3 regions of the Nostoc sp. DSM 114159 genome follow, and region 1 is predicted to be linked to each of the others. Evidence: predicted binding sites of a transcription regulator. Region 1 holds the regulator's gene; each other region holds the start of a gene.
The links. The regulator NtcA, encoded in region 1, controls nitrogen genes in cyanobacteria. The targets are predictions, from matches to a motif close to TNTGTANNNNNNNNTACANA.
Positions count from the first base shown of each region.

Region 1 (4,334 bases):
GGCTTCGTCAATGGCTTTTTTCGCTTCTGCATAAAGTCTTTGACGTTCTGTCTTCAACAGTTCAACTGCCGCCTGTAGTTCCTTTCTCTGGTCGTAAACGCTTTGCAATTCAGCTATGGCTTTTTGATATTGAGTTACAACTCGATCTAGCTGACCTTGAGTGCGTTGGAGTTGAGTTTGGGTTTGGGCTTGTTGACTAATGGTGCGGTTCAGCTGGGCTTGCGTTTCCCTCTGTTTGGCGTTTGCCGCCTGCAAGGATTGATTAATTGCCTGCAAGTCTTGTTGTGCCTTTGCTTGGGCAATTCTTGCTTGATTTAACTCACCCTCTACCTGACTTTTCTGCGTTTCTGCGGTTTTTAGCTGTTCCCGCTTCTGTCTGAGGTCTGTTTGAATATCTTCTAACTCAAAGACTCCTTTGCGCAAACCTTCGTCGGCAGCGAATAAAATCCCTAGAGTTGATGCTGAAATCAAACCACCAGTAAAAATTGTTACTAATACAGCAGTGTTTTTCGGACGAAGCTTAAAAAGTGAGAGGCGGGCTTTGCCAACTCGTGTGCCGATGCGATCGCCCACGGTGGCAATTACGCCTCCCAGAATCAAAATTGCTGCGATGAGGATGTATCCGGTGGTCATCTTTAGCTACCGAAATCCTTCCAGATACAGCCTACTACTTTTAAGCATTGTCTGGAAAGAAGTGGGAATTGGCAATAGCTGAAATTATTCAATTTTAGATTTACCTCTAGCTATTAGTGTCATTTTTCAAAATAGAACACGCGCCGATTCCCCTTTCTCCAATTGTTTTTATGTGAACTGCCTACTTAAGGTAACAGGTTTATGCACAGTAATCTTCTTTTTGTGGATAGAAATCATTTTTTTCTCACGCAAATCTCCCAGGAGCCTAGTAACGGTAACACGAGTTGAACCAATTGCCTCTGCGATCGCTTGATGAGATAACTTCAGATCAATTGTGATCCCATCCGCACAAGGAACGCCAAAATCCCGACAAAGAATTAACAAAAAACTCACCAATCTAGAACCCATATCTCGGTGAGCAAGAGTTTCAATCATCATCTCTGTCTGTAAAATGCGCGAAGACAGACCTCGCAGCATTAACATTGATAATTCTGGATTTTCCTTAAGTGCTACCTCCACCTGTTCAATTGGTGCCGACAGTAATTCTACAGGAGTAAATGCAACCGCATGGTAAAACCGATCCGATTTATTTCCTGTCAGCAATGACAATACACCAAAAACACTATTTTCCCGCAGCAACGCTACCGTTATTTCCTCTCCTGCCTCGTACACCCTGGAAAGTTTAACAGCACCTTTCAAAAGAAAATAAACTCGTTCGGCAGGATCGCCAGGAAAAAAGATCGTTTTATTGCGTTCAAACGTTTCCACAACTGGCGGAAACGCCCCGGTCGCCATCTGACGAAAAACATTTGCTAGGGCTTTATCTTGTGTCACGATCATCTCCCTTCCCCTACCCAATGCCGGAAAAACAAAAACTGATTACCTAAGAATACACCCGAAAAATGAATAAAGCACCGTCAACCTTTCTGTACTTTCCTATACTCAAACTAATCTCTTCATAACTCTTTGTTTATAATGATACATAATTGTTGATCCTTTCAGCTACTAATTGTTGATAAGTAGTTCCAATAACTATATTTAAAAGGTTTTTTGAAGAACAAATAAAGATATCTTGAGAATATCTTTATAAAAAATCAAGATTTTTGTCACGGCAAACACCCTTAGCAATATTCATTTTTGTCAATCCTGTATAAAACAAAGACTAAACGTGCCTCAGATTCTAGTATGCTCCTAATGATCGATCGCATTAACAATTTATATGCTAAATCTGACTGGAAAAAATGCCCTTGTTACAGGTATTGCCAATAACCGCTCGATCGCTTGGGGCATTGCCCAACAACTGCACAAAGCCGGAGCAAACCTGGGTATTACCTACCTGCCGGATGAACGTGGCAAGATGGAGAAAAAAGTTGCGGAATTGGTAGAACCTCTCAACCCCAGCTTATTTCTTCCCTGTAATGTCCAAGATGAAGACCAAATTAAATCTACTTTTGAGACAATCCGCGAACAGTGGGGAAAGCTAGATATCCTGATCCATTGTCTGGCCTTTGCCAGCAAAGACGATTTAAGTGGAGATTTTAGCCAAACCTCTCGTTCTGGCTTCAACACCGCCTTAGAAATTAGTACCTACTCATTGGTGCAGTTAAGTGGTGCAGCCAAACCTTTGATGACAGAGGGAGGTAGCATCGTCACTCTGACATATTTAGGTGGTGTTAGGGCAATCCCCAACTACAACGTTATGGGAATTGCCAAGGCGGGTTTAGAAATGAGTGTGCGTTACCTAGCTGCTGAACTAGGGCCGCAAAATATTCGTGTGAATGCCATCTCCGCAGGTCCCATCCGTACTTTGGCATCTTCAGCAGTGGGTGGGATTTTGGATATGATTCATCATGTAGAAGAAGTAGCTCCTCTACGACGCACCGTCACTCAGTTAGAAGTAGGCAACGCTGCGGCTTTCTTGTGTAGTGATTTGTCCAGCGGCATTACCGGACAAATTCTCTATGTAGATGCAGGATATGAAATTATGGGAATGTGACGCGATAAAGTTAGGAGTAAGAAAGTTAGGAGTTAGAAGTGAGGAGTTAAGAGTTAAAAATTTATAACTCATAACTCATAGTTCTTAATTCCTAACTGATAACTCTTAACTTTTAACTCTTTCCACTCCCCATGCAAACAACCAATCGCCAAGTTAATTCAAACTACGATCGCTTAACCCAAACCCCTCGCATTGCCACTGTTCACCGCACCACTGGTGAAACTAATGTGCAAGTTACCATCAATCTGGATGGTAGAGGAACTTGCACAGCAGCAACAGGTATTCCGTTTTTGGATCACATGTTGCATCAAATTGCCTCCCACGGGCTGATTGATATAGATGTTCAAGCCAAGGGAGACTGGGAAATTGACGATCATCACACCAACGAAGATGTAGGCATTACTTTAGGGCAAGCTTTTAACCAAGCACTAGGCGACAGAAAAGGTATTGTCCGCTTTGGTAATTTTCTTGCACCACTGGATGAAGCCTTAGTTCAGGTAGCGCTAGACTTTTCTGGACGGCCTCACCTCAGCTACGGCTTGCAAATTCCTACTCACAGGGTAGGAACCTATGACACCCAACTGGTGCGAGAATTTTTTGTGGCTTTGGTTAACCATAGCCAAATGACACTGCACATTCGACAATTGGATGGCATTAATTCTCACCACATCATTGAAGCAACATTTAAAGCCTTTGCAAGAGCAACACGGCAGGCAGTGGAAATTGACCCTCGACGTGCTGGCTTAATTCCCAGTTCTAAGGGAGTTCTATGAAAAGAGTCAAATTGGGCATTGAAAAGAGGCAGAGGGGAGAAAACTTACTACAACTTCTCTTCTCCTCTGCTCTCCTGCTCCCCTGCTCCCCTGCTTCTTCCCCAGTCCCCCATTTCGGATAATTGACACACGAGTTGTTGATGGTTATTATCAGCCTACCGGGTAATTTTTAATTGATGCCAAGCTGATAAATAGTGATTTAACCGAGATGAAATCTGTTGCAGATGACTCTAATTCTCAACTTAATACGGCAGACATTCCACCAGTAGTCCTAACTTCTGAGTTGCGAAAAGTCTATCGCACTGGTTTTTGGCTAAATCAAAAAGTCGTATCTCTCAAAAACTGTTCTTTAACGGTTTACAAAGGCGAAACCTTTGGTTTGTTGGGGCCTAATGGTGCTGGGAAAACTACCCTTTTAAAATTGTTGCTGGGAATTATTCATCCCACTTCCGGACGCGGATCGTTGTTAGGTAAACCAATAGGCGATCGCAGTGTTAAGCAACATATTGGCTATCTGCCGGAAAATCCCTATTTGTATGACTATCTCACTGGTTGGGAATTTTTACAGCTTGCTGCTGGCTTATTCCAAATTCCCCAAAGTGTCCAACGCCAGCGCATTCCCCAACTACTGGAATTGGTCGGTTTATCCCAAGCCGATGCCCGTAAAAAACTGCTGCGCCGCTATTCCAAAGGAATGCTACAGCGTGTTGGGATGGCACAGGCACTAATTAACGAGCCAGATTTAGTTTTTCTGGATGAACCTATGTCTGGTCTCGATCCGGTGGGGCGCTACCAAATGCGAGAAATTATTCTGGCGCTCAAAGCTGCTGGTAAAACGATTTTTTTCAACAGCCACGTTCTTAGTGAAGTAGAACAGATTTGCGATCGCATTGCCATTCTCGCTCAAGGTGAACTAATTTGCTCTGGTTCCC
Region 1 is NZ_JBPFEH010000001.1:6,126,789-6,131,122, forward strand. Features, by position in the region: gene ACR5KR_RS25865 (DUF3084 domain-containing protein) at 1-633, opposite strand, end outside; gene ntcA (global nitrogen regulator NtcA) at 802-1,473, opposite strand; gene fabI (enoyl-ACP reductase FabI) at 1,853-2,629, shown strand; gene hisB (imidazoleglycerol-phosphate dehydratase HisB) at 2,761-3,402, shown strand; gene ACR5KR_RS25885 (ABC transporter ATP-binding protein) at 3,611-4,334, shown strand, end outside.

Region 2 (4,334 bases), 2.5 Mb from region 1:
AGCTGCAATATCAACTTCTGTTCCAGGTTTATCAACTAACTGCTGATTAACAGTAACTTCCCCCGCCTGAATTAGCCGTTGTGCTAAGGCACGAGAAGAACATAAATTTAACTCTACTAATAGTGTGTCGAGTCGCTGTTTCGCCAATTAATTAGACTCTCCTGGTAAAATTAAAGCCAAAGCACTATTGATAATTTGTTTTTGGTTAACCAGCTTTTCTAATTCTTGGACTTCATAACGAGCTTCTTCTACTTCCAAGGAAGCCTCATCAATGGCATTTAAATAGGCTTCTGCTAAAATTTCTAACAATTCTTCTGGGGTGAGATAATAGCCCCCAGCTTTGGGCTGCTTATTTTCTCGTTGAATTTCCCGAACCGAATTCCGAATTGAGACTTCCCAAGAGCGAGTCGTGCGATTTTCAGCTTGTTGTTTAATCAGATGCAACAACAGAATCACTGCATCGCTACGAATCGTCTTGATGATGTCATTTCGGCTCATTTCCGTTAATTCTTCAACTATAATCAATGCTCCTTGAACATCGCCTTTAACAAGTAAGTCTTTCAGGGTTAATAATTCTTCCATCATCAGCGCCTCAAACATCGGCAACTTCTATTGTGGCTTATGACGTTTATTCCTATGCTCTTAAGAATTAGCTGACTAATCCTGCCGATCTTCAGAATTAGACGAGGAAGTGTCGCTATTTGTATCCTGCTGTTGAAAGTTAGGAAGAGTAGCAGCAGGGTCAGTGTAAACTCCTTGTTCATAAGCCTCCAATGCCCTCGTAAGTATTGCTGCGGCTAGATTACTGGTAGTACGTTTTTGAGTTTTTGCCCATTCCTCCAGTCCTTTTAGTGTTTCTTCTGTCAGGTTTACTGTTAATCTCCATCTCGACGGCATTTCAAATATTTCCATACTTACACCCCCTATATAGTGCCTCACTGTGCTGCCAAAATTTTACCAAATAAGTGCATCCAGGTGCAGCACTAATGATATTATCTCTGTAAAACCGACGCAGGTTTTAACTACAGAATCTGCAAAAAAATAGCGATCGCCCCCAGCACGGAAAAGCGATCGCTTCGTAAACCCCCATATAGGGAGATAAATACAATGATGACACAATTACAAAAGTTAACAGATGTCCAAACTGACTATCAAGCATCCCCAGAAAGAGAATCCATCAATAGTTGGTATTCACAAAAAAGCGATCGCTCCATTAAACCAAAGTGCGATCGCTATTTATGTTTATGTCGAGGTAGACACCTGGCCCACTTAAAATCTAAATATCTATCTCGCTCAACTCACGTGTAATGTGATCGAATGGTTCATCTACAAAAGCACTGTTAACCACACCTGCTGCTGCTACTTGCTCCTTAATTAGATCCTTGAGAATCTGGATACCGCGAACCGTAGGCCCAATAGGTACTCCTAAAGAATTGTAAGTTTCCCGCAGCCCTTGCAGCACTCGTTCATCCAACACATTGGTGTTCCCAGCAACCAGCGCATAAGTGGCGTAGCGCAGATAGTAGTCCATATCGCGCAGACAAGCTGCATAACGACGAGTTGTATAAGCATTTCCACCAGGGCGAATCAATTCTGGCAGTTCTTCAAATAACTGTAAACCAGCTTGCTTGACAAGTCCAGCCGCATTAGAATTTATCGCCGCCGCTGCTTGTACTCTTGCTGTACCACTATCAAAGTAAGACTTCAGGCTATCGATCGCATTCCGGTCAAAATATCGACCAGCTAGGTCATAATTCTTAATTAAACTTGTTACCGCATCGCGCATTCCTTCTTCTCCCAATCATTGCTATTTATGGTTTGATATTTATTTGGCTGCACTTATGCACCAGTAAAGTTTTGTGCTATTAAAAATAGATTCGGCACAAAAACAATCTATCCACTATCTATGGATTCTATGCCAAAGTTGACCCCTATATGATGAACTTTCCAGTTTTGTACAGATGATCGCCGAAAGGTTAATATAACCTGATAATCCAGATATCTGTAGTACAAGCTACAAAATCAGCTAATGTCTAGTATTTAAGATATTTCTGGTGTGTCACGGCCTGATTGAGATCGGCAGGGTTAGGATGCAATGTAATATTCTGGTTTACTTTAGGAAATTGGTAGAGAAGGAGTAACAATGACAACACCACAAGAAGTCTTGAAATTGATCCAAGACCAAAAAATTCAGCTGATCGATCTCAAATTCATCGATACAGTAGGGACTTGGCAGCACCTCACACTGTACCAAAACCAAATCGATGAGACTGCATTCACTGATGGCGTACCGTTTGACGGTTCCAGCATCCGAGGTTGGAAAGCGATCAACGAATCGGACATGACGATGGTACTCGACCCCAACACTGCTTGGATCGACCCCTTCATGGAAGTGCCAACGCTAAGTATAATTTGTAGTATTAAAGAACCCCGCACGGGAGAATGGTACAACCGTTGCCCACGGGTTATTGCCCAAAAAGCAATAGATTACCTGGTTTCCACTGGTCTTGGTGACACAGCTTTCTTTGGCCCTGAAGCTGAGTTCTTTATCTTTGACAATGCTAGATTTGCCCAAACCGCCAACGAAGGCTACTACTTCTTAGACTCCGAAGAAGGTGCTTGGAATTCCGGTAAAGCTGGTACAGATAACAAACCCAACTTGGGTTACAAACCACGCTTCAAAGAAGGTTACTTCCCAGTTTCACCAACGGATTCTTTTCAAGATATCCGTACAGAGATGCTGTTGACAATGGCACAATTAGGTGTGCCCATTGAAAAACATCACCACGAAGTTGCTACTGGTGGTCAGTGCGAACTAGGTTTTCGTTTCGGTAAGTTGATCGAAGCGGCTGACTGGTTGATGATTTACAAATATGTCATCAAGAACGTTGCCAAGAAATACGGCAAAACCGTTACCTTCATGCCAAAACCAATTTTTGGCGATAACGGTTCGGGAATGCACTGTCACCAATCCATCTGGAAAGATGGCCAACCTCTGTTTGCAGGTGATAAGTATGCTGGTTTGAGCGAAATGGGCTTGTACTACATTGGTGGTCTTCTCAAACACGCACCAGCGCTGTTGGCAATCACCAACCCTAGCACCAACTCATACAAGCGCCTAGTACCTGGTTATGAAGCTCCTGTTAACTTGGCTTACTCCCAAGGGAACCGTTCCGCTTCTATCCGTATTCCTCTATCTGGTACTAACCCCAAAGCCAAACGTTTGGAATTCCGTTGTCCAGATGCTACTTCTAACCCCTATTTGGCATTTGCTGCAATGCTTTGTGCTGGTCTCGATGGCATCAAGAACAAAATCCATCCTGGTGAACCCTTAGATAAGAATATCTATGAACTCTCTCCAGAAGAACTGGCAAAGGTTCCTTCAACTCCAGGTTCTTTAGAACTGGCTTTGCAAGCACTGGAAAAAGATCACGCCTTCTTGACCGAATCAGGCGTCTTCACGGAAGACTTTATCGAAAATTGGATTGACTACAAACTAGGTAACGAAGTCAAACAGTTGCAGCTGCGTCCTCATCCTTACGAGTTTTACCTCTATTACGACGCTTAATTAAGAGTCGTATCTAACTAAAAAGTCATAAGTAAGTTTTGCCACCCTAGATAAAGGGTGGCTTTTTTTAGAGCTGCCGGTTGAGATATTCACTCAAAAAATCAACCTTCAAACTTAGCTCATGGAAGCATGACTCGGCCCATAAATCATCCGAGTGTTAGCATCAACCTTCCCTTGAATTGGGTTCCAGTAGTGGGATGCTTCTTCAGGAAGACCAAGTTCTTGTGCCGCACGCATCAGCATTGATTGTTGGCGATTCTTGACTTGTTGGTGTTCACGCGCCATTAACGCCCGAGATTTATCTGCAATAGACATAACCATAGCCCTCTCTATTTTGTGAATATATAATTTTTGTTTTCCTGAGACTACTATAACAAAAATTCTGTAACATAAGCTACTGTTTTAAAAAATTTATATTTGCTTTTGCTGACAATATCAGCTATTTTTTCCCAGAGCTGGAAAAATCTCCCTAAGCCACTTTTGACGGCTAAAATCATCTGGCTTCAGATTGTCTCACCTGAAAAAACACACCTCTCTCAAGACAGAACACTTATTCGTTACTTTTGTTTACATTTAAAAGGTCTGACACTTCAGTTCAAAAGTGACTAAAAAGTGACTAATTTTTATAACTTTTACTGTTTTTTTAGGTGAAGCGGCATAAATACAACAGTTGAAAAAATTAAGTTAGCATTAAATAAAGATTTACAAAACTTTACATAAGTTATGACAGTTACCTACCCACGCAAATTTCAAAATGTTTTGAGTG
Region 2 is NZ_JBPFEH010000001.1:3,606,838-3,611,171, reverse strand. Features, by position in the region: gene ACR5KR_RS14845 (TlyA family RNA methyltransferase) at 1-147, opposite strand, end outside; gene ACR5KR_RS14840 (DUF29 family protein) at 148-582, opposite strand; gene ACR5KR_RS14835 (ribbon-helix-helix domain-containing protein) at 658-912, opposite strand; gene ACR5KR_RS14830 (hypothetical protein) at 1,136-1,273, shown strand; gene apcB (allophycocyanin subunit beta) at 1,277-1,786, opposite strand; gene glnA (type I glutamate--ammonia ligase) at 2,144-3,568, shown strand; gene ACR5KR_RS14815 (hypothetical protein) at 3,683-3,883, opposite strand; gene ACR5KR_RS14810 (ferritin-like domain-containing protein) at 4,292-4,334, shown strand, end outside.
Region 2: the regulator NtcA is predicted to act here: its motif matches at 2,002-2,021, upstream of glnA (type I glutamate--ammonia ligase).

Region 3 (4,334 bases), 1.6 Mb from region 1:
CAGCTCTTATCCAGGTGATTTTACCTTGATAAAACAGGCTAATTCCCTGACAGCAACCAGTTTTGGTTTCAATCCACAAACTCAAAGCCAAAGCTTGCTGAATAACTTGAATATTTTGGCGACGTAATACTTGAGCGGTGAGGGTAGTAGTAACTTCCCTGCCTGTAGTGTCAGCAGCGTGGAGAACACGGCGGCGAGAATGGGCGGCTTCCAAAGTTAAAGCTAAGGCTTGACCATGACGGTCAAAAGCTACCCCCAAGTTAACTAAGGATTGAATACAGCTAGGGGCATGTTCGGCGAGAAATTCGACAGCGGTGCGATCGCATAAACCTGCACCCGCCTGGATCGTATCTTCAATGTGCAGCGTGGGAGAATCTTCTGGGGCGATCGCTGCGGCAATGCCACCTTGTGCCCAATCACTGGCGGATAATGCAACGGTTTCTTTGGTAATCAAACCGACTCGCAAGGATTCTGGCAGACACAGGGCTGTGTATAATCCAGCGGCACCAGCGCCGACTACTAAGACATCAAATTGGCTAGGAATATCTATCTGAGACAAGGTAATGGAGAAGTTAGGAGTTAGAAGTTAAGAGTGAGGAGTTAGAAGTGAGGAGTTAGAAGTGAGGAGTTTTGAATTTTTAACTCATAACTCATAACTCATAACTCATAACTCCTAACTCATAACTCATAACTCATATCATCTGCCACTCCCTAGAATCAGGAGTGGGCTGCTATTTGCTACATTAACTGCAATGTACAGTTATCTGTAGATGCCGTTGTTAAACCGATCGTCTCCCTCGATGAAGGCAGATTCTGGTTCTGTCACGGTGAAGTGATCGAAGTTAGCTTGCAGGGTTTGTTTTTGGCGATCGCTCAATCCTCCAATATTCAATACATCATCTACGCTCTGGTAGGGAGCATTTTTGATGATCAGCTTCGCAAGGGTGGGATAAAGGCCTGGATATTGTTGAAAAGCTCGGACGTTGGTATTATTTAAATCAATTTTTTTACCAAATTCCGTTGCTAGCTTCCTGTCTGCGCTATTTTGCCGCTCAATTGCCAGAACTGGGACTTGGGGAAAAGCAAAGCTGTTGAAATTAGCAGCTTGGGCTATCTGAGTTGTTCCCAACCATCCCCAGCAACTAAGTAACAAGCTAAACACTGTTAATAAACGCGCCAATCCTTTCACGATTTTTCTACCTCTTTCCATCAAACAGAAATAAAAGTTTTAAGCTAACAACAGTTATTAGTCATTAGTCATTGGTCATTGGTCATTGGTCAGGGACAAAGGACAACTGACAAAGGACAAAGGACAAAAGCTGATAGCTTAGTCAACACAGCAGTCATCAGAAACTAATATACAGCGTATTAATATCCACAATATTTACCGTTACTGGGTTTGACTATACTTTCGCCACAAATTTTCATCGTGGAAAGAGTGCCTGCATGGCTGCAATAGCCTTACATCGACGATTCCAGCAGCATTCTCTGCTGGACGAAATCTTTTCGGAGTGGCTGATTCTACCTCTAAAGCAGACACAAAACTGCACGATTTCTCAGATCGAAAACCTTGCCAAAAAAGACTTGATGCCGAGCGATTTTTATGTAATATTTCTTAACTAATTAATCATCTACAGCATCATTTTTGATGTGCCGTAGATTGGGCTGGGAAAAGTTTCAGTCAGAGAAGCCCACACGCTTATTGGAAGATAAGTGTCACTTGCCTTGTTTACGCTGCGATCGCAGCTAACAAAAATAAGCTGTCTACCAAAATTGTGCTTAAAACTGCGCCACTAAAGGCATACCAGTGTCTTTGATTTCGACCTAAAGCTGAAATTCCTACCGTTAATAGCACTACGGCGAGAATTATCGCCCAAGTTTGTCCCCAAGGTGCTTGTACTTGTATGAGAGCATTTTGTAAGATTTGCGGTACTACATCTGCATCTACTCTCATGATTTGCCGCCAATAGAGCATCAAATCTACTATATAAAAATATACATCTGTTAAAACTGTACCGAGTAAAGAACCTAAATAAAACCAGTTACCTACCTTGCCCCAATTCTTCGCCAGACACCAGCAAGCAAACGGTAAACCGATAAATTCCACCGGCAGATGCCATAAAGGTTCCCAACGTAACCAACCCCAGTAAATCGCTCCTGCTAACCAACTCCAGCTAAACCCCAAGAGCAAATCGCCCCAGACGTAAGTTGCAGGACGTGACATTAAGGCAAAACTGAGCCACACCCAAAATCCTGTCAGCGCTAAACTCAGACTTGGTAGCGATCGCACGATAGGCGCTTCTATAAATACTGGCACTGTTACCAAAAACACCGCTGCTGCAAACACTAACCAAGTTTGTCGGGTAGAAGTAGATAAGGGTAAAGAGGGAGAAAGGGAAAGTGTAGATTCCAATTGTCTGATACCATTTTGCGCGGTCTCAGCTAAATCCAACTCAGTATCAATAGAAGGAGTAGAAACGCTGTAGGAAGACAATGTATTATTAATCAAAGTTTTTAATATTTGTTACTAAACTTTATTTTACTTAAGATATCACATTTTCAAATCCCCCCCTGGGGCATTGTAATTATACTGGAATTTCCACAAGCGCTGGTGCAAACCAAACAAAACATTCTGCGTCAGGCGAATCCATTCAAGTTCCACTATGTACAGAACTCTTCTGTAGTCCCTTATTTACAAGGAACTACGAGAGGTGAAAAGTCAGCTGCTATGAGTCTGTTAAATATTAAAATTTGATGAATTTTTCAAATTGCGTTGACTTATTGAGGTGGGTGTAAGAACATAGTCAGCGTCTTCGATGATGTTTTCGATCGGTAAAATTGAGTTTTCTACAAGATTAGGTGCAATAGAGAGTATATAAAGCAACATCATCAGCTAAACAATGTTCATCACGATCTCTATCACACGAAAAAGGTATTAATTGTATATGGAGTTTATTCAAGCTTTTATTTTAGGTATTGTTCAAGGGATTACAGAGTTTTTGCCAATCAGCAGTACTGCACATCTTCTGATTTTTACCAAGATATTTGGTTGGAAAGAACTAGGTTCTAAAGATTTTGTTGACGCAATTCAATTTGGCAGCGTTATCGCAATTGTGGGGTATTTTTGGTCGCTGATTTATAGTATTACCAAAGGTGGAATCGAAGCACTAAAAGCCAAAGACTGGCAACGCGAAGAATGGAAGATTCTTGTCGGTATTGTAGTCGGAACACTGCCGGCTTTAATTTTCGGCTTTCTTTTGAAAGATATTTTACCTGAAAGTGCATTGATTATTGGCATTATGTCAATTATTATGGCACTTGTACTAGCTCTAGCAGAAAAAATTGGCACTCGTAAGCGCGGTTTTGAGTCATTGCAGATTCAGGATGGTATTTTGGTTGGATTGGGACAAACACTCGCCTTGATTCCGGGCGTTTCTCGTTCTGGTTCGACGTTGACAACTGCCTTATTTTTAGGATTAGAACGCGCTACAGCAGCAAAATTCTCATTTTTGTTAGGGTTTCCAACTCTTACCATTGCGACGCTGTACAAAAGCTTGAAAATATTCAAGTTGTTTCAAGCTCACCAGCTGCCAGATAACATTGTTGCACTGTTAATTGTAGGAATTATTTCAACCTTGATTTTTTCCTACCTATCAATTGCATTTTTGATCAAATACTTAGCAACCAAAAACACTTTGATTTTCGTATGGTATAGATTAGCATTTGGTAGTGCGATCTTACTAGCGATCGCAGCAGGTTGGAAAGGATAATATTCATTAGTCATTAGTCATTAGTCATTTGTCCTTTGTTCAAAGCAAATGACTATAGCGACTGCTTGTTTGTATGTAATACAATCTAACCTCACTTCCATTCCTCTCTCCTACAAGGAGAGAGGCTTTGAATTTTACTCCCTAACGCTAGTAGGGAAAGGGCTGTTCTTGTTAGGTCTGTATTAGACTCAACTCAGAAACGCTATAATGCCCAATGCCCAATGCCCTATGCACCATGACTACCATTCATCCTGCTCGAATTACCAAGGTTCTTCTAGACTCAATAGCCGCAGAGATTGGTTTTGAAGTTGGGGATGCGATTGTTGCAATCAATGGTACACGTCCCCGCGATTTAATTGATTATCAGTTTTTGTGTGCTGATGAAGTCTTAGAATTAGAAGTTTTAGACGCTACTGGTAAAACTCACAGCCTGGAAATCGAAAAAGATTATGACCAAGACTTGGGGCTAGAATTTGAAACTGCCCTATTTGATGGCTTAATTCAGTGTAATAACCGCTGTCCTTTTTGCTTTATCGACCAACAACCACCAGGTAAGCGCACCAG
Region 3 is NZ_JBPFEH010000001.1:7,729,286-7,733,619, reverse strand. Features, by position in the region: gene nadB (L-aspartate oxidase) at 1-559, opposite strand, end outside; gene psbU (photosystem II complex extrinsic protein PsbU) at 761-1,189, opposite strand; gene ACR5KR_RS32520 (hypothetical protein) at 1,447-1,623, shown strand; gene ACR5KR_RS32515 (DUF3120 domain-containing protein) at 1,730-2,509, opposite strand; gene ACR5KR_RS32510 (undecaprenyl-diphosphate phosphatase) at 2,946-3,770, shown strand; gene ACR5KR_RS32505 (TIGR03279 family radical SAM protein) at 4,006-4,334, shown strand, end outside.
Region 3: the regulator NtcA is predicted to act here: its motif matches at 2,512-2,531, upstream of ACR5KR_RS32515 (DUF3120 domain-containing protein).